2 linked regions of the Variovorax paradoxus genome follow. The protein of the gene in region 2 interacts with the protein of the main gene of each other region in a pairwise test. Links are inferred from orthologs where the notes say so. Each region holds a gene or a part of one and is shown on either strand. Other genes may lie near its edges.

What was found.
Region 1: the proteins of secD (region 2) and pheT interact in binary tests that used the Escherichia coli proteins (3 or more experiments, as listed by UniProt). The link is inferred for Variovorax paradoxus from one-to-one orthologs.

The regions. Positions count from the first base shown.
Region 1 is NZ_CP046622.1:2,036,310-2,047,662, reverse strand. What follows is about bases 8,272-11,353. They hold pheT (phenylalanine--tRNA ligase subunit beta), read right to left. Parts: upstream 10,993-11,353; coding sequence 8,551-10,992; downstream 8,272-8,550. Other genes in these bases: pheS (phenylalanine--tRNA ligase subunit alpha), read right to left, coding at 11,038-11,353; GOQ09_RS09530 (integration host factor subunit alpha), read right to left, coding at 8,272-8,545. Outside these bases: nitric oxide reductase transcriptional regulator NorR, read left to right, coding at 1-240; GOQ09_RS09570 (MFS transporter), read left to right, coding at 356-1,600; GOQ09_RS09565 (PAS domain S-box protein), read right to left, coding at 1,636-4,656; GOQ09_RS09560 (VOC family protein), read left to right, coding at 4,876-5,355; GOQ09_RS09555 (hypothetical protein), read right to left, coding at 5,481-5,681; GOQ09_RS09550 (MHYT domain-containing protein), read left to right, coding at 6,190-6,945; GOQ09_RS09545 (autotransporter outer membrane beta-barrel domain-containing protein), read right to left, coding at 7,155-7,538; GOQ09_RS09535 (MerR family transcriptional regulator), read right to left, coding at 7,648-8,109; more of GOQ09_RS09530, read right to left, coding at 8,174-8,271.
Region 2 is NZ_CP046622.1:5,374,582-5,385,775, reverse strand. The notes cover bases 2,596-5,518. They hold secD (protein translocase subunit SecD), read left to right. Parts: upstream 2,596-3,076; coding sequence 3,077-4,960; downstream 4,961-5,518. Other genes in these bases: secF (protein translocase subunit SecF), read left to right, coding at 4,979-5,518; yajC (preprotein translocase subunit YajC), read left to right, coding at 2,660-2,992. Also shown: GOQ09_RS25195 (indolepyruvate ferredoxin oxidoreductase family protein), read left to right, coding at 1-2,400; more of secF, read left to right, coding at 5,519-5,938; GOQ09_RS25175 (DUF1631 family protein), read left to right, coding at 6,077-8,464; GOQ09_RS25170 (DUF494 family protein), read right to left, coding at 8,469-8,987; DNA-processing protein DprA, read right to left, coding at 9,068-10,213; GOQ09_RS25160 (LysM peptidoglycan-binding domain-containing protein), read right to left, coding at 10,230-11,194. UniProt on the Escherichia coli protein: Part of the Sec protein translocase complex. Interacts with the SecYEG preprotein conducting channel. SecDF uses the proton motive force (PMF) to complete protein translocation after the ATP-dependent function of SecA.

The sequences.
Region 1 (11,353 bases), 3.3 Mb from region 2 along the record:
GCACAGACGCCGCTCACCCAGGCCCAGGCACCGGCGGACGGCGGCCACGCCACCTTTACTCTCGCCCCCGGCGGCACGCTGCGCGCAGCAACGGCCGCTTTCCAGCGCGCATGGCTTGCCGACGCGCTGGCGCGGCATAACGGACATGTGGCCAATGCCGCGCGCGAGGCCGGCGTCGACCGCAGCAACTTCCACCGGACGCTGCGCAAGCTCGGCATGCGGCCCGCGTCCGCTGACTAGTAACGGGCAGGTCACCGCTGCATTGCGCCGGCGCCAGGAGCGTGCGCAAAGAAAGAAATGTCGTTATAGTCAACCAATTGGTTCACTTTATCAATATTTCTTCCGGAGCAAGACGATGAACATCCGTGCCTCCGCGCGCCCGGCCGACGCGCTCGATTCGAATTGGTCCATTGTTGCCGCCGGCGCGCTGATGACTTGCGTGGCCATTGGCGTGCTGTTCTCGCTGGCGGTCTTCCTGGAGCCGATGAGCGCGGCCACGGGCTGGTCGCGGGCAGGCATTTCAAGCGCCATGACGCTGGCCTTCCTGAGCATGGGCGTGGCCGGCTTCGGCTGGGGCGCGCTGAGCGACCGCTACGGCCCACGCGTGGTGGTACTGGCGGGCACGGTGCTGCTCGGACTCTCGACGGTGCTGGCGAGCCGCGCGTCGACCTTGCTCCAGTTTCAGCTTTTCTACGGGGTGCTGATGGGCATTGCCGCCGGCAGCTTCTTCGCGCCGGTGATTGCAACCACCGCATCGTGGTTCGACAGGCATCGCAGCCTGGCGGTGTCGCTCGTCTCGGCCGGCATGGGTGTTGCGCCGATGACCATCTCTCCGCTGGCCGCCTGGCTGGTGACGCACTACGACTGGCGCATGGCCCAGCTGATCATCGGCATTGGCGCGTGGGTCGTGCTGCTGCCTGCGATCTGGCTCATTCGTGCGGCCCCTGCAGCCGCTTCCGCTGCCCCTGCGGGAGGCGCAGCACCAGCACCGGAGATGAAGGTTGGGCAGGCGCTTCGCTCTCGCGCATTCCTCGTGCTCGGGATCACGTTCTTTGCCTGCTGTGCGGCGCATTCGGGACCGATCTTCCACACGGTCAGCTATGCGATAGGCTGCGGGCTTCCGACCTTCGCTGCCGTCACCATCTACAGCATGGAAGGCGCGGCCGGCCTGGGCGGGCGCCTGCTCTTCGGTGTGCTGGCGGACCGGTTGGGCGCCAAGCGGGTGCTCGTCGCCGGGCTGCTGATCCAGGCATTTGCCGCCGCCAGCTACCTGCTGGTCAACCAGCTCGGCGGCTTCTATGCCGTGGCCATTGTTTTTGGCCTCGCCTATGGCGGCGTGATGCCGCTCTATGCGGTGCTGGCGCGCGACTACTTCGGCGCCCGCATCCTGGGCACCGTGCTGGGCGCGGCGTCGATGCTGTCCAGCCTGGGCATGGCGCTTGGCCCGGTGCTGGGCGGCTGGCTGTTCGACCGCTACGGCAGCTACGCCTGGATGTACATCGGCTCGATGGCCGTGGGACTCGGCGCGGTGCTGATCGCACTCACGTTCCCCCGAACGGACCACGCTGGCAGGCAGCCCCGGCTGCAGCCGGCGGGCTAAGGGCAAGTCAAGACCCGTCGGCGCCCGACATGGAGCTATGCGCTGTTTTCGACCGGCAAGGGCGCCGCCTGCACGTTATTGCGGCCCGACCTCTTGGCCTGGTAAAGCATCTCGTCCGCGCGCCTGACCAGCGTGGCGGCAGTTGCGCTGCCGCCCTGGTAGAACGCCAGGCCGATGCTGGCGGTGATGCTGATCGTCAGCTGCTGCTCCAGGGCGAACGGCGCCTGCATGGCCACGACAAGCTTCGCGGCAGTGGAAAGCGCAATGTCCGCATTCGGCAGGCCTTCCATGATCACCGTGAACTCGTCGCCGCCCAGGCGCGCGCGAACGTCGCTGGAACGCAGGCCCTGCGACAGCCTGCCGGAGAAACCCTTCAGCAACTCGTCGCCCGCCTGATGGCCGAACTGGTCATTGATCTGCTTGAAACCGTCGATGTCCAGGTACATGAGCGCCATCAGCGCACCGGCGCTGCGGCTGCGGTCCATGGCCTCGCCCAGGCGCGCTTCGAAGCCCGCGCGATTGGCAAGGCCGGTGAGCGGATCGATCTGCGCCAGGTTGACCAGGCGCTTCTCCTCGAGCTTCTGGCGCGTGATGTCGGTGATGACGGCATGAAAGCCGACGATGGTGTCGGCGTTGGCCGCCGGCTGCGGAATGTACTGGGCCTCGTAGCAGTTGTAGCTGTCGCTCTGCGTGTCTTCGCTCTGGAAGGTGACGACCTCCCCCGCCAGCGCGGCACGTATGTGCGGCTTCACCGATTCGTACGCCGGTCCGCCCAGGAGCTCTTGCACGGTGTGCCCCTGGATCTGGTCCCGCGAGAGCCCGAATTCGCGCTCGTAGGCCAGGTTGTTGAACCGGTAGCGCTCGTCCGCGTCGATGTAGGCGACGCGCATCGGCAGCGCGTCGGCCACGGTGCGCAGGCGGGCCTCGCTTTCCTGGAGGGCTTCTTCCGCCTCGTGATGCGCAGTGATGTCGCTGTCCAGGGTGTAGAGGCCCATCACCCGGCCCTGTTCGTTGCGCTCCGGAACCAGCGTGGCCTGAATGTCGCGGCGCCCGCCGGGGCCCTCCACCCTCCGCTCGTAGGTCACCTGGCGCCCCGCCAGCGCAGCGCGCAGATGTGGCTCCATCTGGGCCCAGGCTTCGTCGCCGTAGAACTCGCGCATGCTCCGGCCGATCAGCTGTTCAGGCTCGACACCGAACCAGTCCTGGTAGGCCTTGTTGACGAACCGGAAGCGCAGATCCCAATCGAGATAGGAGATCAGCGCAGGCAGGTGGTCCGTCACCATGCGCAGGCGGTGTTCGCTCTCGCGCAGCGCTTGCTCCGCTGCCTTGGCCGCCGAGATGTCGCGCATCAGCCCCGAGAAGTACTCCACCTTGCCGTGCTTGTCGCGGTGCGCAATCACCATGTGGCTGACAGGAAACTCCTGGCGCTGCGCGTCCCACACCATCGACTCGCCCACCCAGATGCCTTCGCCGACGGCAACAGGCACCACTTCCGACCTGAACCTTTCGATCGTCTTGGGTGGATTGAAGTCGTTGACGCTCAGCTGTTCGATGGGCGCATCCAGACGAAGGCCGGTGCGGCGGCGCGCGGCCGGGTTCATATAGACGAGCCGCCCCGCCGCATCCATCTGCACGATGTAGTCGGTCGTCATGTCGAAGACGGCGGTGAGCGTGCGAAGCGCCTGCTCGGCACGCGTGCGCTCGGTGATGTCCGTCACCGTTCCGACATGGCCGAGAACGCGGCCTTCGACAATCACTGGGCGGCTCTTCAATGTCACGAGCACCCGGGTTCCGTCCTTGCGGTGGAGGCGGCGCGTCGCGCTGAACGGTTCGGGTGCGTTTACGAAGCGGATCCATTCCTTGAGAACCTTCTCCCGGATGTCTTCGCGCACCAGCGAGAGCCAACCCCGCGCGGCGTCCTTCCGCTCCAGGCCGTGGATCGCAAGGTACTCGTCGTTCACGTAGGTCGCGCGCCCTTCGGTATCGGAGCGGAACAATCCCACGGGCGACGCATCGGTGACCGCCGCCACCTCGAGCCGCTGCTCGCGCAATTCGGCCATGAGGGCGTCGAACTCGCGGGCCAGCTCACCGCGCTCGTCGGTGGCGACGACATCGAGCTTGACCTGGCTGTCCGGCGATTGCCGCAAGGTACGGATCGCATTGGTCAGCGCATCGAGTGGCCGCATTGCCCAGGACGTAGCCATCCACACGAGAAATGCGCAGCCCAGGCCCAGCCACAGCAACTGCAGCAGCAGGCTTCGTTTCGCCTGCTGCAGCGGTGCGTAGGCAATGTCCGCCGGCACGACGAGGCGCAGGTCCCAGTCGGCGCTGCGCACGATGGCGCGCGTTGCCAGGTCGTTCCGGGTGCCGTCGGCGGATGCAACGGCCATGGCGCTCGCAGGCTTGAGCAGCAGGGTCGAATCGTGGTGCATGACGACCCGCGGCGACGCATCGCGCGTGACGATCACGTAGTAGCCGCCGCGGCCGATGGTGGCTCGGCTCATGTCGCCGAGCACGTTGGCACGCTGCAGGTTCAACGCCGCGCCCAGCACGCCCATGAGCCGGCCGTCCGGTGCTTCGACCGGGACGGCCATGACCACGGCTGGCTGGTTGCTGCCCTTGGTGAGCAGGGGTGCCGAGATAGTGGGCTGCCTCAGGTCGCGCACTTGCCGGAAGTAATCGCGATCGGCAATGTTCGGAGGCTGGTCCGCCGGCGGGTTGATGGCGACGATGGCGCCGACCGGGCTGGCCAGCGCGGCGTTGTCGAACAGCGCCAGCAAGTCCCGGTCCTTGAGGAAGCGCTGCCGCGCTTCCGCGTCCTCGAAGCCGCGCGCGCCGAGCTCCCGGGCCGCGCGCTCCAGGGCGGCGAGGTGAACGCCCAGCTTGTATTCGAGATCGGCGGCGGCGCTGTCGGTCAGGGCCTGTTGCTGGTCGCGCATCAGGTTGAGATATTCGCTGGACAGGTTGCGGTACTGCCACCACTCCGTTGCGCCGACAAGGGCGAGCACCAGCGAGGTGACCAGCAGCGCCGTCTTGGTTCTCAGCTTGAGCCGCACATGGTTTCCTTCGCGAGGACGGTTGTTATGGGCCGCATTTTTCGATGATAGCAACGGCCTTTTCCTGGCTACGCCAGCAGCCATCCAGCGCCCCCTCAAAGCGGCCAGCAGTTGCGCCGCTGGCAATCGGATCTGTACTTGCGTATGGTCCGGGGCCTACCGCCGATGCGACGAAGACCGTCGTCGCATCGATCTTTCCCGCAACCCAGGAGAACCAAGATGGTCAGCAAAAACACGATTTGCCTCTGGTACGACGGCACCGCGCTGGACGCCGCCGAGTTCTACGCCAAGACCTTTCCGGACAGTGAGGTGCGCGCCATCCATCGCGCGCCAGGCGACTATCCCGCGGGCAAGCAAGGCGGCGTGCTGACCGTGGAGTTCAGCGTGGCCGGCATACCCTGCCTCGGGCTGAACGGCGGCCCCGCTTTCAAGCACAACGAAGCCTTCTCGTTCCAGATTGCAACCGACGACCAGGCCGAGACGGACCGCTTGTGGAACGCAATTGTCGGAAACGGCGGCCAGGAAAGCGCGTGCGGCTGGTGCAAGGACAAGTGGGGGCTGTCGTGGCAGATTACCCCTCGCGCCCTGACAGCCGCGATCACCGATCCCGACCCAGCGGCGGCCAAGCGTGCGTTCGACGCCATGATGGAGATGAGAAACATCGACATCGCCGCGATCGAGGCGGCCCGGCGCGGCTGACGCACCACCGGCCCGGGGCAAAAATGAAAAACGGGTTGGAGCGTGCGGCCCAACCCGTTGATCTATTTATCTATCTGGCAATTGCGGGCGGCGTGAAGCAAGCCATCTTGCGGGAGCAGCTTCCCTCATTGCTGGCCCAACTCAGGCTGCAGCTCAGCCCAAACTCCGGCCTGTTGTTGCGCCGTTCCCCCCACCACGAAATCTTCCGCGACGCCATCCGAGCGAAAGATGCGCAGCGCCATGCAGCTCAGCGAACCGAACTCCGCTTCATGCAGGAGTTCCCGCAACATCGCTACAGCCGCATCTTTGCCTAGCAGGTGGTTCATTCATGACCTCAGTGTGATGATTCTCACAGGAGAATCGTACTTGCACTGGCGTCGGGTGTGACGCATTTTGTATCAAGCGAAGGCGAATTTCTGGGTTTTGCGGCACTGCAACAGCTGCGCTGCGTCCGGTGCTCGGTGGCCGCGTCTTGCCCTCGGGTCTGCCCTAGGAGACGCGCTGCGAGACAACGCATGTGGCGGACTTCTCACGGTAGCTCGCCTCCTGAGCTCTGGTGTGACATATCTCTCGCTTTGCACGTCGAGATCAGGTCCCGCAGCTCACTTGTTAAAGAGTGAAAGCAAAATATTCATATCGGTGAGTGTTGCCAACCAACGGAAAACATTCCCGATCTCGAGCTTCGAGCGGTAGGCGTCACCCGTTGTCCCAGCGGTCGTTCAAGACGCTCGCCCGGCACTTGTCTACCTGCCTGTTCGCCGCGTCACTTCCCGTGTCGCGGTGCCGGGCAGCGACCGGCCGAGGCCCTGTTCATTTGTCAAATACGGAACTCGTATGGAAATACTTCTCACGTCTTCGTACAGCGTGCCTTTGGTCGTGCTGTCGTACTTCATTTCAGTCGCAGGCTCTCTGATCGCGCTCGTCGCCGCCCGCCGCATCGTCGGGCCGGGAGGCCGCATCAGCCTCTATCACTCCGCGACAGCAGGGCTCGCCTTGGGCGGTATTGGTGTGTGGGCCATGCACTTCATCGGCATGCTCGCGCTGCAGCTTCGCGTGGGCGTGTCGTATTCCATGTTCGAGACGCTGATCTCGCTTGTGGCTGCGGTCGTCGCCACGGCAATGGCGCTTGCCTACGTGGCTGCCTCACCTCGCAGCCTGGTGCGCCTCATGGTGGCCGGTTTCCTGCTGGGCATGGGCGTGGTCGTCATGCACTACCTGGGCATGTTCGGCATGCGCTTTGGCGGCTTCATCGAATGGTCGTACCCGATCATCGGCCTGTCCACTCTCATCGCCATCGTTGTCGCGACCGTGGCACTGTGGCTGGCTTTCAACACGCGCACCGTCATCATGCGCGGGCTGGCTGCGAGTGTGATGGGAGCCGCGGTCTGCTCGATGCACTACACGGGCATGGCGGCTGCAGACTTCATCTGCACCACCGCGACGCCCCAGGCCATTCCTTCCGGCTTGGCCGTCGTCAGTGCGCTGCAGTTGCCCGGCTGGGTGGTGATGTTCACCGTGGCCGCGCTGTTCGTGCTGGCGCTCGACCAGTTCGTACGCCACACGGCTGAATCGGCTTCAGCAAAGCCGTAACGTTTCTGCCGTGCACCAAGCTCGCCGCCGCGGCCCCTGCGGCAAGGGGCCAGGTGCGCAACCGCCGCTCTTGCGCACCGGTTTCAGCAACTCCAAAGCGGCGGACCTTCATTGCCGCAGGGACCCGGTCTCGCGCAGCCTCCTCAGAGCGCCCAGTTCAGGCTCGCCTTGAACCCGTGGTCCTTCAGCCCGCTGCCGAATTGCCCCGATTAGGACGCGCCCAGCGTCAGGTTCGGCCGCAGCTGCATGTCCACGCCCGCCACGTTCCTGGCCAGCGGCACGCCCGCGAGCGTGAACGGGATGCTGCCTGCGAACGCATGTGTGCTGATGGGCGCCGTGTCGCCGAAGGCATGGCACCAGCCGAGCATGCCGCGCACGCGCGTGGTGCTGCCCAACTGGGTGCTGGAGCGCACGCCCAGCGTCGAGAACGTCGTATCGACGCTGCCGCCGTCTACGTACAGCGCGGCCAGCCCGCCGCGCTCCAGGAAGGCGTCACTCTTAACGGATGACGTTGGACAACGCCAAGCAAAAGAAAAAGCCCTTAAGCGTCGACTCTTAAGGGCTTTTTCGTTGTTGCCAAACGACGTTGGCATTAAAAATGGTCGGTGTGAAAGGATTCGAACCTTCGACCCCTTGCACCCCATGCAAGTGCGCTACCAGGCTGCGCCACACACCGAAGCTCTCGATTATAGCCGGCTGAAATCACCGTCCGACGGTCAGCAGCTCACGAATTTCAAAGAGTTCGCGCCGCAGGTGCAGCAATTGCGACGGATCGATCGTGCGGGCGGCACTTTCGGATGCGGGATCGTCCTCGTGAACGGCCGCATCGAACTCTTCCTGATCGATTTCGACGGCCTCCATGCCCTCGAGCGGCACGACGCCTGCCTTGCGGCGGTCGCGCTCGCCCTGCACCAGTTCCTGGAGCTTGTTGCGCGCACCGCTGATGGTGAAGCCCTGGTCATAGAGCAGATCGCGGATGCGGCGGATCATGAGCACCTCATGGTGCTGGTAGTAGCGCCGGTTGCCGCGCCGCTTCATGGGGCGCAGTTGCGTGAACTCCTGCTCCCAGTAACGCAGCACATGCGGCTTGACGCCGCAGAGTTCGCCGACCTCACCGATGGTGAAGTAGCGTTTGACGGGAATGGGCGGGAGCGTTTTCTCCATTGAAATCAAGACCGTGCGCGGGAAACCTTAGAGATTACTCTACGCACCCGCGCAGCACCAAGCACTATTCGGCGCCCAGGCTCCACTCGACTTCGGAAGTGCCGCTCTGCTCGATGCTTCCGTGAATCTGTTCCTTCAACTTGGCGCTTGCGTGGAAGGTGGCTACGCGACGCTCGCCGATCGGAATGGCTTCGCCGGTGCGCGGGTTGCGGCCCGGCCGAGGCGCCTTCACGCGGATCTGGAAGTTGCCGAAGCCGGAAATCTTCACGTCCGTGCCTTCGATCAGGCTGTTGGCGATGAGGTCGAAAAACGCCTCGACCATGTCCTTGGATTCGCGCTTGTTCAGGCCGATCTGCTCGAACAGCAGGTCGGCCAGGTGCGCCTTCGTGAGTGCGGGCGTTTCGAGGGCTTCGAGCGTGAATTCCGCAGCGTTCATTCTCATCAACCCCTCAGGCGTGCGCCGAGCTTGGCGCTCAATTGTTCGACGATGCCGCGCACGGCCGGCTCCACCTGCTCGTCCGTCAGCGTGGCGCTGTCGTCCTGGAAGCTCAGGCGCACCGCCATGCTCTTCTCCCCTTGCGCCAGGCCGCCCGATGCCGGCACGGCACCGTCGCGCGGGGGTTGCGGGCGATAAATGTCGAACAGCGTGGCGTCCCGCAGCAGCCCCTGGGCCGCCGCAGCCGAATGGATGGTCTGCATCAACGCATTGTGCGTGACGGCCTCGGCCACCACCACGGCGATGTCGCGCTCGACGGCCTGGTGCTTGGGTACAGGCTTTGCGGCAGGTACGGGCCGCGCGGCAACGGCATCGAGGTCAAGCTCGAAAACCACCGGCGCCAGCGCAAAGTCCCACTTCTGGCGCCAGCGCGGATGCAGTTCGCCGACGAAGCCGATGGCCTTGCCTTCGATCAGCACGCGCGCCGAGCGGCCGGGGTGCAAGGCCGGATGCTCGGCCGCCTCGAAGCTCGGTACCAGCGGCGCGAGCAGGGCTTCGACGTCGCCCTTGGCGTCGTAGAAGTCGACCCGGTGCGGCTTGCCGTCCCAGCGCGCTTCCTCGGCGTCGCCCCAGGCAAGGCCGGCCACCCGCATCGGCTGGTGTACGCCGCGCACGGTGCTGTCGGTGGTGGCCACGCTGTCGTCGCGCATGAACACGCGGCCCAGCTCGAACACGCGCACGCGCGGCGCCTTGCGGTCGAGGTTGAACTTGAGCACCTGCAGCAGCGAGCCGATCAAGGACGAGCGCATCACGCTCATCTGGCTGGCGATGGGGTTCAGCAGCTTCACAGGATTGGCGTTGCCTGCCAGATCTTGCTCCCAGTGCGCCTCGACAAAGCTGAAGTTGATGGTTTCCTGGTAGCCGAGCGCCGCCAGGCTGCGGCGCACCGCGAAGCGGCTGCGCCGGGCTTCAGGCCGCACGCGCGCCGTGATGGGCGCCAATGGTGCGGTGGTCGGCAGGTTGTTGAACCCAATCAGGCGCGCAACCTCTTCGATCAGGTCTTCTTCGATCAGCAGGTCGAAGCGGTGCGGCGGCGGGGTGACGGTCAATGTGCCCTCGCCTTCGCTGAGCGCAAACCCAAGGCGGCGCAGCGCGTCGGCGCATTGCGCCTGCGAAAGCGGCATGCCGATAACGCGCGCGGCGCGCGCCACGCGCAGCGTGACCGGCATTGCTTCGGGCACATTCAGGATCTTGTCGTCCATGGCCCCGGCCTGGCCCCCGCAGATCTCAATGACGAGCTGCGTAATGCGTTCGATGATCTCGACCGTGCGGCTCGGGTCGACACCACGCTCGTAGCGATGCCCCGCGTCGGTGGAAAAGTTGAAGCGGCGCGAGCGGCCCTGGACGGCTTCGGGCCACCAAAAGGCGGCCTCGACATAGATGTTGCGGGTGTCGTCAGACACAGAGGTTGCGTCGCCGCCCATGATGCCGGCAAGCGACTCGACGGCCTCGTTGTCGGCAATCACGCCAACCTTGTCGTCGACGCTGATCGTGTTGCCGTTGAGCAGCTTGAGCTGCTCGCCCGCCTTGCCCCAGCGCACCGTGAGGCCACCGTGGATCTTGTCGAGATCGAAGATGTGGCTGGGCTGGCCGTACTCGAACATGACGTAGTTCGAAATGTCGACCAGCGGCGTCACGCTGCGCTGGCCGCAGCGCGCCAAACGCTCGACCATCCAGGCCGGCGTGGCCACCTTGGTGTTCACGCCGCGCACAATGCGGCCCGAAAAACGGCCGCAGAGCTCGGGCGCCTCCACCTTCACCGGCAACACGTCGGCAAACGATGCGGCCACGGGCGCAATGGCGGGTGTCTTGAGCGGCGCGCCGGTGAGGGCCGCGAGCTCGCGCGCAATGCCGTACACGCTCAGGCCGTGTGCCAGGTTGGGCGTGAGCTTGAGCGTGAGCAGCGCGTCGTCGAGCTTGAGCACGTCGCGCACGTCGGCGCCGACGGGCGCGTCGGCAGCGAGCTCGAGCAGGCCGCCGTGGTCTTCGCTCAGCTTCAGCTCTCGCGCCGAGCACAGCATGCCCTGGCTCTCGACGCCGCGCAGCTTGCCGAGCTTGATGAGAAAGGGCTTGCCGTCTTCACCGGGCGGCAGTTCGGCGCCGACCAGCGCGCAGGGCACCTTGATGCCGACGCGCGCATTGGGTGCGCCGCACACGATGTTGAGCAAGGCGCCCTGCCCGGCGTCCACTTGGCACACGCGCAGGCGATCGGCATTGGGGTGCTGCACGGCTTCCTTGATTTCGCCGACCACGATACGGCTGAAGGGCGGCGCGACAGGGCGGCGCTCTTCGACCTCGAAGCCGCCCATGGTGAGCGTTTCAGCCAGTTCGGCGCTGCCGAGGGGCGGGTTGCAGAACTCGCGCAGCCAGGATTCCGGGAATTGCATCTCTTCGATCTCGTATTCGGTTTTTCTAGTATTGAGCTGGGGAGGTCATTGGAACTGCGAGAGAAAACGCAAGTCGCCATCGAAGAACAGCCGCAAATCGTTCACGCCGTAGCGCAGCATCGTGAGCCGGTCGGGCCCCATGCCAAAGGCAAAGCCGATGTAGCGCTCGGGGTCGAGCCCCATGTTGCGCACCACGTTGGGATGCACCTGGCCCGAACCCGCGACTTCGAGCCAGCGGCCGGCCAGCGGGCCGCTCGCAAACTGGATGTCGATTTCGGCGCTGGGCTCCGTGAACGGAAAGAAGCTCGGACGAAAGCGCAGCACAAGGTCGTCGCTCTCGAAGAAGGTGCGGCAGAAGTCC
Region 2 (11,194 bases):
CGCGCCAATGCCGACCTGAACCCCGCGCTCATTGCCAAGGCCATTGCCCAGCGCCTGCGCAAGCTGGGCATCCTGGAGCAGGCCGGCGCCGACATGCGTGCGCGCATCGACGCGCAAATGGCCATTCTCGAAGCCAAGGAGCGCTCGATGGAAGCGCTCAAGGTGGGCGGCGTGCAAGGCGCCGATCGCCAGCCGTGGTTCTGCTCGGGCTGCCCGCACAACACCAGCACGGTGGTGCCCGAGGGTTCGCGCGCGATGGGTGGCATTGGCTGCCACTTCATGGCCACCTGGATGGACCGCTCCACCATCGGCTTCACGCAGATGGGCGGCGAGGGCGTGCCGTGGGTGGGCCAGCAGCCTTTCACCACCGACCAGCACATCTTCGCGAACCTGGGCGACGGCACCTACTTCCACAGTGGCCTGCTCGCCATTCGCCAGAGCATTGCCGCGGGCGTGAACATCACCTACAAGATCCTCTACAACGACGCGGTGGCCATGACCGGCGGCCAGCAGGTCGGCGAGCGGCCCGAGGGCCACTCGGTGCTGCAGATTGCCGAAAGCCTGCATGCCGAAGGCGCGAAGAAGGTCGTCATCGTGACCGACGAGCCCGAGAAGTACGAGGGCGTGAACATCCCCGGCGACCACGTGGCAGTGAAGCACCGCGACTTGCTGGACGACATCCAGCGCGAGTTCCGCGAGATTGCCGGCACCACCGCCATCATCTACGACCAGACCTGCGCCACAGAGAAGCGCCGCCGCCGCAAGCGGGGCACGGCTGTCGACCCGGCCAAGCGCGTGGTCATCAACGACCTGGTCTGCGAAGGCTGCGGCGATTGCAGCGTGAAGAGCAACTGCCTGTCGGTCGAGCCGCTCGAAACCGAATTCGGCCGCAAGCGCACCATCAACCAGAGCAGCTGCAACAAGGACATGAGCTGCCTGAAGGGCTTCTGCCCGAGCTTCGTCACCGTCGAAGGCGGCCAGCTCAAGAAGAAGGCCAAGAACAAGGCCGATACGCCGCTCGAACTCGGCGCGCTGCCCGACCCGGCCGTGCCGGTGCTGGCCCGCGATCAGGTGTGGGGCATCGTGGTGGCCGGTGTCGGCGGCACGGGCGTCATCACCATCGGCCAGCTGCTGGGCATGGCGGCGCACATCGAGGGCAAGGGCATCGTCACGCAGGATGCGGCCGGCCTTGCACAAAAGGGCGGCGCCACGTGGAGCCATGCGCTCATCGGCGAATCGCAGGACGCGATCCGCACCACCCGCGTCGGCACCGCCGCGGCCGACCTCATTCTTGCGGCCGATCCGTTGGTGGCGGTGAATGCCGAAACCCTGGCGCGCATGCGCGAAGGGCGCACGCACGTGGCGCTCAACACGCACAGCACGCCCACCGCCGCCTTTGTGCGCAACGCCAACTGGGTCAATCCGCAAGACGATTGCGCGAACCAGATCGCACGCGTCGTGGGCACCGATGCGCTCGGCACCTTCGATGCGGACGCGGCCGCCACCACGCTGATGGGCGACAGCCTCTACGCCAACCCGATGCTGCTGGGCTTTGCCTGGCAAAAGGGCTGGATCCCGCTGGCGCTCGAGTCGCTGCTGCGCGCCATCGAACTCAACGCCGTGGCGGTCGAGAACAACAAGACCGCCTTTGCGTGGGGCCGCCAGGCGGCCGTCAACCCGGGCGCGCTTCAAAAGCGCGTTCGCCCCGGCCAGGTCATCGAGTTCAAGAAGCGTGAAACCGTCGAAAGCCTCGTGGCGCGCCGGGCTGAATTTCTGACGGGCTACCAGAACGCGGCGTATGCCGACGAATACCGGCAGTTCGTGGGCAAGGTGCAGCAGGCCGAATCGGCGCTGGGCAAGACCGCGCTGACCGAAACGGTCGCGCGGTACCTGTTCAAGCTCATGGCGTACAAGGACGAATACGAAGTGGCGCGCCTGCACACCGACCGCAGCTTCCTGGACCGGGTCGAGGGCATGTTCGAGGGCGAGATGGGCAAGGACTTCAAGCTCAACTACCACCTTGCGCCGCCCATCATCGCGAAGAAAAACTCCAAGGGCGAGCTGCAGAAGCAGCAATTTGGCGCGTGGATGCTCTCCGGCTTCAGGCTGCTGGCCCGGCTCAAGGGCCTGCGTGGCACGGCCCTGGACATCTTCGGCCGCACCGAAGAGCGCAAGACCGAGCGCGCGCTCATCGGCGAATACCGCGCGAGCATCGAAGAGGTGATTTCCGGCCTGCGCGCCGAGAACCACGCGCTGGCGCTGGAGATTGCCAGCCTGCCCGAGCAGATTCGCGGCTACGGCCACGTGAAGGAGCGCAACCTGGCTGCGGCCCGCACCCGCTGGAGTGAATTGCTCGCCAAGTGGCGCAACCCGCAATCGGCGCAGCGCGCGGCAGCCTGATTTTTTAGGGGGCAGCCGGCCTGTGGCTGCGCTTTGCTCCCGAAAAGATAGCGCCAGAGGCGCGCCACAAGCCCTGGAAAGCCCTGCCCGGCGCGCCGGATAAGCGCGCGGAGCAGGGCATTGCCACGAATACAATGCCCGCTGCTGTGCGCGGCCGATGCCGCTTCACGCTCTGACTCGCGGCCTTTTCCACGGGGCCGCGGAACCGCGGGCCCGTTCCGCGCTTCTGACATTCCTCTTCTCTCTGCTGGAGACTCTCTTGTTCATTTCCTCTGCTTTCGCCCAAACCGCGCCCGCTGCTTCCGGCGGTGGCGACATGTTGTCCTCGCTCGGGAGCATGCTGCCCCTCGTGCTGATGTTCGTGGTGCTGTATTTCGTGATGATCCGTCCGCAAATGAAGCGCCAGAAAGAAGCCCGCGCCATGATCGAGGCGCTCGCCAAGGGTGACGAGGTGGCAACGGCCGGCGGCGTGCTCGGCAAGATCACCTCGCTCGGCGACCAGTACCTCGGCCTCGAGATCGCCAATGGCGTGGAGATCAAGATCCAGCGCAGCGCTGTGGTCCAGGTCTTGCCCAAGGGCGCCGTCAAGTAAGCAATAAATGCGTGGCCCGGCCTTGCGCTTTGTGGAGCAAGGCCTCAAGTCACGCCGTGTTTCGTTTCTGAAAAGCGCTTTCTCATGAACCGTTATCCGGTCTGGAAGTACGCGATCATCGTGATCGTGCTGCTTGTGGGGTTGATCTATTCCCTGCCCAATTTCTTCGGCGAGGCGCCTGCCGTGCAGGTGTCCGCGGCCAAGTCAACCGTCAAGGTCGACGCCGCCACCCAGGGCCGGGTCGAGGAGGCGCTGAAAACAGCCGGGCTCACGCCCGACCTGCTCACGCTCGAAGGCGGCTCGCTGCGCGCGCGCTTCGGCACGCCCGACGAGCAGCTCAAGGCGCGCGACGTTCTGCAGCGCACGCTGGTGCCTGATCCGTCCGACCCGCCATACGTGGTGGCGTTGAACCTGGTTTCGCGGTCGCCGGCATGGCTCACGTCGCTGCACGCGTTCCCGATGTACCTGGGCCTCGACTTGCGCGGCGGCGTCGACTTCCTGCTGCAGGTCGACATGAAGGGCGCCATCGACAAGAAGGCCGAGTCGTTCGCGGGTGACCTGCGCACCACCTTCCGCGACAAGAGCATCCGAGGCACCTCGGTGAACCGCAACGGCCAGACCATCGAGGTTTCGTTCCGCGACGCGGCTGCGCTGCAAACGGCCAAGCAGCTCATCCAGGACCAGTTCCCGGACCTTGCGACCACCGAAGCGCAAGACGGCAACAACTGGCGGCTCACCGCCACCATCAAGCCCGAGGCCGCGCGCCGGCTCCAGGACGCGGCGCTCAAGCAGAACATCACCACCCTGCACAACCGTATCAACGAACTCGGCGTGGCCGAGCCGGTGATCCAGCAGCAGGGACTGGACCGCATCGTGGTGCAGTTGCCCGGCGTGCAGGACACCGCCAAGGCCAAGGACATCCTGGGCCGCACCGCCACGCTCGAAATGCGCCTGGTCGACGAAAGCGCCGAAGGCCGCGCGGCCGAACTGAGCGGAGGACCGGTGCCCTTCGGCTCCGAGAAATTCTTCGAGCGTAACGGCCGCCCGGTGATCGTGAAGAAGCAGGTGCTCGTCACCGGCGAAAGCCTCACCGACGCGCAGCCCGGCTTCGACCAGCAGAGCAACCAGCCTAAGGTCGACCTGACCATGGACGCCAAGGGCGGCCGGATCATGCGCGACGTGAGCCGCGAGAACTACAAGAAGCGCATGGCCATGCTGATCTTCGAAAAGGGCAAGGGCGAAGTGCTCACGGCCCCTTCGATCAACGGCGAGCTCGGCAACCGTTTCCAGATCTCGGGCTCGATGACCGTGTCCGAAGCGGCCGACCTCGCGCTGCTGCTGCGCGCCGGCTCGCTGGCCGCGCCGATGGAAATCATCCAGGAACGGACCATCGGCCCGAGCCTGGGCGCTGACAACATCGAAAAGGGCTTCAAGAGCGTGATGTATGGCTTCCTGGCCATCATGGTGTTCATGTGCGCCTACTACGCGCTGTTCGGCCTGTTCTCGTCGATTGCGCTGGCCGTCAACCTGATGCTGCTGGTGGCCATTCTCTCGATGCTGCAGGCCACGCTCACGCTGCCCGGCATTGCGGCCATGGCGCTGGCCATCGGCGTGGCCATCGACTCCAACGTGCTGATCAACGAGCGCGTGCGCGAGGAGCTGCGCAACGGCGCCTCGGCGCAGGCCGCCATCCATGCCGGCTACGACCGCGCCTGGGGCACGATTCTCGACTCCAACGTGACCACGCTGATCGCCGGCATTGCGTTGCTGGCCTTCGGCTCGGGCCCTGTCCGCGGCTTTGCGGTGGTGCACTGCATCGGCATCGTCACCTCGATGTTCTCCGCCGTGTTCTTCTCGCGCGGCCTCGTGAACTTCTGGTACGGCAACAAGAAAAAGCTCAAGTCGGTGTCGATCGGCACCGTGTGGCGGCCCAAGACCGACGGCACGGCCGTGGCTGACGGCAAGTAAAGGTCAAGGACAAGCGCCATGGAATTCTTCCGCATCCACAAGACCATCCCGTTCATGCGCCATGCACTGGTGCTGAACATCATTTCCTTTGCCACCTTCGCGCTGGCGGTGTTCTTCCTGCTGCACCGCGGGCTGCACCTGTCGGTGGAGTTCACGGGCGGCACCGTGATGGAGGTGGCCTACCAGCAGTCCGCCGACATCGGCAAGGTGCGCGAGGCGATCGGAAAGCTCGGCTATCCGGACGTGCAGGTGCAGAGCTACGGCACGTCGCGCGACGTGCAGATCCGCCTGCCGGCGCAAAAGGGCATGAGCTCCGACCAGCAAAGCGCGCAGGTCATGCAGGCGCTCAAGTCGGTCGACCCCTCGGCCACGCAGCGCGGCTTGGAAGTCGTCGGGCCGCAGGTGGGCGAGGAGCTCACCACCAACGGACTCAAAGCGCTCGGCATGGTGGTGGTCGGCATCATGATCTACCTGGCGGTGCGCTTCGAATGGAAGTTCGCCGTCGCCACCGTGCTGGCCAACCTGCACGACGTGGTCATCATCCTGGGGTTCTTCGCCTTCTTCCAGTGGGAGTTCTCGCTCGCGGTGCTGGCGGCGGTGCTTGCGGTGCTGGGGTATTCGGTGAACGAATCGGTCGTGATCTTCGACCGCGTGCGCGAGAATTTCCGCCGCTACCGCAAGATGAGCACGGTGGGGATCATCGACAACGCGATCACCTCGACCATCAGCCGCACCATCATCACGCACGGTTCGACGCAGCTGGTGGTGCTCTCGATGTTCTTCTTCGGCGGCCCGACGCTGCATTACTTTGCCTTGGCGTTGACCATCGGCATCTGCTTCGGCATCTACTCGTCGTGCTTCGTGGCGGCGGCTATCGCCATGTGGCTCGGCATCAAGCGCGAAGACCTGATCAAAGGCACACCGGTCAAGCGCGACGGCGATTCCGAGGACGACCCGAACGCCGGCGCCGTGGTCTGACGGCACTGAAACCGAAGGAAAGTGCCGCGGGAAGTCAGCAACTGCAAGGAAGCTGATGCACACTTGTGCAGTTGCTTTTCCCGATGCAAGCTCTCGGCTGTTGCCGAATAGAGCCTCACCGGCCTTTCTGATCTTTCAATGAGTATTGCGCGGTCCGCCTCTTCCTTGCAGCTCGCACGCGAGACGCGTGAGCGTTTCGTGCTGGCGACCGGGGGCGTCATCGTTCCCTTGGCGCAGGCCATCCGGGACCGCCTGACCAAGCAGGCCTCTGAAATTGGCAGTGCCCGCGCCATGCAGGAAAGCCGTGACGATTTCGTGGCATTCCAGGGGCAGGCCACGCAATGGGTTTCACTCGCCCAGACCAACTGGCGCAAGTCGGTCAACGCTCCGGGCGCGTCGACCGGCGCACCGTCCACAGGCGGGCTGCGGCTCGAACTGATCGGCGATGACGTGGTGGAAAGCAACATCCTGTCGTCGCGCCTGGCCCAGGCGATCCAGGAAAAGGCGAGTTTCGAACTCAGCGACCTGCGTCTGCGTATCCAGCACCTCGAAGGCACCACCGAGTTCGACGCCCATGACGTGCTCAGGCCCGAAACGCTGTCCAAGCTGCTGGTGGACCAGTGGCTGGCGGCCGGCTTGAGCCGCGCGCTCTGGGCCCGCGTGCAGGAAACCGTGCAGCATCAGCTGGTCGGCGTGGTCGTCAAGGCCTACGAGGACGCCAACGCGTTCCTGGTCTCCAAGGGCGTCATGCAGGAGATCGATCTCAAGAATTTTGTGCGCCGCACAGGCGCTTCCGGCGGCGGCCCGGCAACGGTTCCGGGGTCGCCGTATGCCGGCGGCGTCAGCGCCCAGGCTCCGGGCGCCGCTTCGCGCCATGGCTCGGATGCATCGCCGCAAACGCGGGGCTTGGCTCCGTCGGCGCCTCTCGCAACGACAGGCGGCTCGCCGCTGCTGCTCGCCCGCCAGCGAGCGCAGACGGCGTTGCTGAGCCTGAAGCGCTTCGTCGCCGCCCGTATCGGCGCGGCAGACATGCAGTCCACCATGTCTTCTGCGCCCCAGTCGGTTGCAGGAATGGACGGCCGCGCAGTGGCGGGGAGCGGCGTCAACGGCGGCGGCACCGCACCGGCCGTTTCGAATACCTTTGCGGCCGTGATCGCCGACGCCGAAGCCGCCTACCGGACGGCTGCCACGCAGTACATGCAGGAGCCCGGTAACGAGGCCACGATCATCCAGCAGGCCTCGGTCGACCTGCGGCGGCGCAGCGCCGAGATCAAGAAGCGCGCGCCCACCACTGCGGACAAGGCCACTGTCGAGATCGTTGCGCTCATGTTCCAGGCCATTCTCGCGGAGGAGCGCATTCCTTTCTCGGCGCGCGTGTGGTTTGCGCGGCTGCAGATGCCCGTGCTGCGCGTGGCCATTGCCGAGCCCGAGTTCTTCGGCACGCTGCAGCATCCGGCGCGCATGCTGATCGACCGCATGGGCTCCTGCGTGATGGGCTTCGATGCCGCCGCCATTTCGGGCAGCGCGCTCGAAGGCGAAATCCGCCGCGTGGTGCAGGTGATCGAGCAATACCCCGAAACCGGGCAGCGCGTCTTCAAGCTGGTGTTCGACGAATTCGTCGCGTTCCTGGGCCGCTATCTCACGCAAAGCGACACCACCCAGCGTGTCATGAGCGTGGCGCAGCAGGTCGAGCAGAAGGAAACGATGGCGATCCAGTACACCATCGAATTGCGCAAGATGCTCAACGACATGCCAGTGCGCGACGAGATACGCGAGTTTCTCTTCAAGGTCTGGGCCGAGGTGCTGGCCATCGCCGCACTGCGCTACGGCGCCCAGGGCGAGCAGACGGTCATGCTCAAGCGCGTTGCCTCCGAACTGGTGTGGGCCGCAAGCGCCAAGCCCAACCGCGCCGACCGCGCCCGCGTGATCCAGGACCTGCCGCAGCTGCTGCAGCGCCTGCGCCTGGGCATGAACCTGCTGGGCATCATCGACGAGCCCCAGGAAGCCCACATCAAGACCATCGGCGCGACCTTGTCGGATGCCTTCCTTTCAAAGACCGAGGCCATTCCCGCGGCCAAGATCGAAGCCATGGCCGAGCGCCTGGCGCACCTGGAAGACTTCGTGAGCGACGAAGGCGGCGCTTCCAACCTGCCGCTCGATGCCAACAGCATCGAACTGCTGCTCGGCGTGGACGCGGCCTCGATCGAGGTGGTGCCCGACACCCCCGGCGCCGTTGTGGCCGAAGACATGCTGGAGTGGGCGCACGAACTGCAGGTGGGCAACTGGTTCATGCTCGACCACAACGACCGCGTGAGCCAGGTTCAGTTCGTCTGGCGCAGCGACCGCAAGCAGCTGCACCTGTTCGCCTCGGCCGACGGCCGCAGCTTTCTCATCCAGGTCGGCCGGCTGGCCAACTACCTGCAAGCCGGCCTGCTGGTGCCGGCCGAGGAAGAAACCCTCACCGTGCGCGCCACGCGCGAGGCGCTCGCCAAGCTCGATGCCAACCCGGAGCGCCTGCTGAACTAGCCGGCTAGTGCGCGGTACGTCCTTCGCGGCTTTCGCAGAGTTCGTCGAGCACCAGCGCGTCGGGCTCGATGCCGGTGCTCCAGTGCACCATCAGCACGATGATCTTGAGTTCGTCCAGCGCCACCGGATCGCCCGGTGCGGCCATGGCGCGCTCGATGACGATTTCGCGCAAACCGCAAGACAGCACGTTCGACGACTCGAGAAAACGGATGAAGCCGAGGCAGTCGGCGCCCAGGTGCTCCTGCTCGGCCTGGGAATACACCCGCATTGCATTGCTCGACTGGGGCAGCGCGGCTTCGGGAGCACCCTGCAGCGTGACAGTGGCGACGGCGTCGTCATTGGCGCTTCGCTCGAGTTGCAAGCCTTGTGTTGCAAGGCTCAGGCCGTCGAGCCAGTGCAGCGCATCGCGGATCTCTTCTGCCTCGAAGCCGTGGGCGCTGAGCTTGCGGCCCAGTTGTCCGGGTTCGGGGCAGGCATCGCCGCGCCAATAGTTTTCGTAGACAAAAACGAGCACTTCGAACATGAGCCCAATATAGCCGAAGCTTGTTGCGGGCTCCCGGGCTTCATGTCACTTCTTCGTCCCTTTTTGGGGGGAGGAAAATACTAAGCCGCTGCCGTTCTCTGGAAGAGCCCACCGGGCAGGCGAGCCACGTGGCCGTCGAGCTCGAGTTCGAGCATCTTGGCCTGCAGCGCGGCCGCGCTCCAGCCGGTGCGTGCGCTCAGGGCGTCGAGGTTCACAGGGTCGAAGCCCAAGGCCTCGAGCAACGGGTTTTCCGCGGCTGACGAGGAAGCACCGGCATCGCCGAAGAGACCCGCATTCGCGTTGGCTGCGCGCAGGTCGGGCAGCTCTTCGAGGATGTCGTTCACCGACTCGACCAGCTTCGCGCCCTGGCGAATCAGCGCATGGCAGCCCCGCGATTGCGGCGAGTGGATCGACCCCGGAATGGCGAACACTTCCTTGCCCTGTTCCGAAGTGAGGCGGGCCGTGATCAGCGAGCCCGATTGAAGCGCCGCCTCGACCACCAGCGTGCCGCGCGCCAGGCCGGCAATGAGGCGGTTGCGCTTCGGAAAGTTTTGCGTGAGCGGGGGCGTGCCCAGCGGCAGTTCGCTCACGATCAGTCCCTGCTGCCTGATGCGGTGCGCGAGGTCGCGGTGCCGGGCCGGATAGACGCGGTCGAGGCCCGTTCCAACGATGGCTACGGTGGCGAGCCGGGGCACATCGCCGGCCGCGTCCAGCGCGCCCTGGTGCGCGGCGCCGTCCACACCGAGGGCCAGTCCAGATATCACCGGCAAGCCCGCGTCGCCCAGCGCCCGTGCAAAGGCCCGCGCATTGGCGGCGCCCTGCGGCGTCGGGTTGCGGCTGCCCACCACTGCAATGCTGTTGGTGAGCTGTGTCAGGTCGAAGTCCGCCGCGCCGAGCACGTAGAGCATCAACGGCGGGTCGACCATTTCGAGCAGCGAGGCGGGGTAGCCCGCATCGCCCAGCGTCACGATGCGGCGCGCGGTGCCATCGTCCTGGCTGGGTTGCAGCCACTGCCAGGTCAGATCGATCTGCGCCTGAAGGCCGTTGGGCGGCTGCTGCAATGCGTCGGCCTGCGCCTGGGACACCACCTGCCGGAGCGCCGCGGCAGGTTGCGCAAAAATGCCCTCGGGCAGCCCGAAGGCCGCCAGCAGCTTGCGTGCGGCGCCGTCGCCGATGCCCGGCGTCAGTGAAAGCCGCAGCCAGCCTGCGAGTTCTGCGCGTTCCAAACGAAGCGAAAAATCGTCAGGGATTGACCAGGAAGTCGCCGGCGCGCGGGGTGTCGGTGATTTCGAGCACCAGCGCGTACGACACCTTTTCGAACGGGCGGAACACCATCAGCAGGCCGATGCGTTCGTTCGGGAGCTTGATGGTTTCCTTGCGTTCGCCGGTGCGGTCGAGAATGGTTTCGCCGTTCTTCAGAATGGCCAGCACGTGGCCACTGTCGACGCCGTCGCGCGTGCCCTTGTTGATGGCCACCACCTGGTTCTGCGCCGCGAACTGCACCGCATTGCCGTAGACCGAAATGATGCGGCCTTCTACCTGTGTGGAAGGGGCGCGCGGCACGTAGCTCAGCAGCTGGCGCGGCGGCTCGGGCAGCAGGCGGTCGCCGGCGCGGATTTCCTCGCGCGCCGCGATGATGTCGATGCTGGCCGGCACCACCGTGATGACGTCCTTGTCCTTCTGGGTCTCGACCGTGGTCGATTCGCCGCGCTGGAGCTGGGCCTTGCCCAGGTACTGCGCCTCGTAGCCGAGGATTTCACCCGTTCCCGGGTCCTTCAGCGGCGTGGCGCTGCGGAACACGCGGAAGTTCTTCAGCGGACCGGGCGTTTCGAGCAATGGCGTATCGGCATTGCCGCGCGCATAGGCACGGTCGCCGCGCGACAGCAAAACCCGGCTGTCATTGCCGGCCACGATTCGCGGCGCGCTTTGCAGCGTGTCGGCGTCCACCACGATCGGCTCGCTGAGGAACGGCTCGATGATGCTCGGGTTGAGCGTGGGCAGCGCCATGCCGGCCAGGGAATCGAAGCGCGTGCGCGGCGACAGCTTGATGGTGCCGCCGTCTGCGCTGCCGCCCGCGCCGCGGCGCATGGTCAGGCGTGCGCGGCCGCCCGTCTTGTCCAGGTAGAGAACCTGGCCCGGGTAGATGCGGTGCGGGTTCGCGATTTCATTGATGTTCATGCCCCACAGTTCCGGCCAGCGCCAGGGGC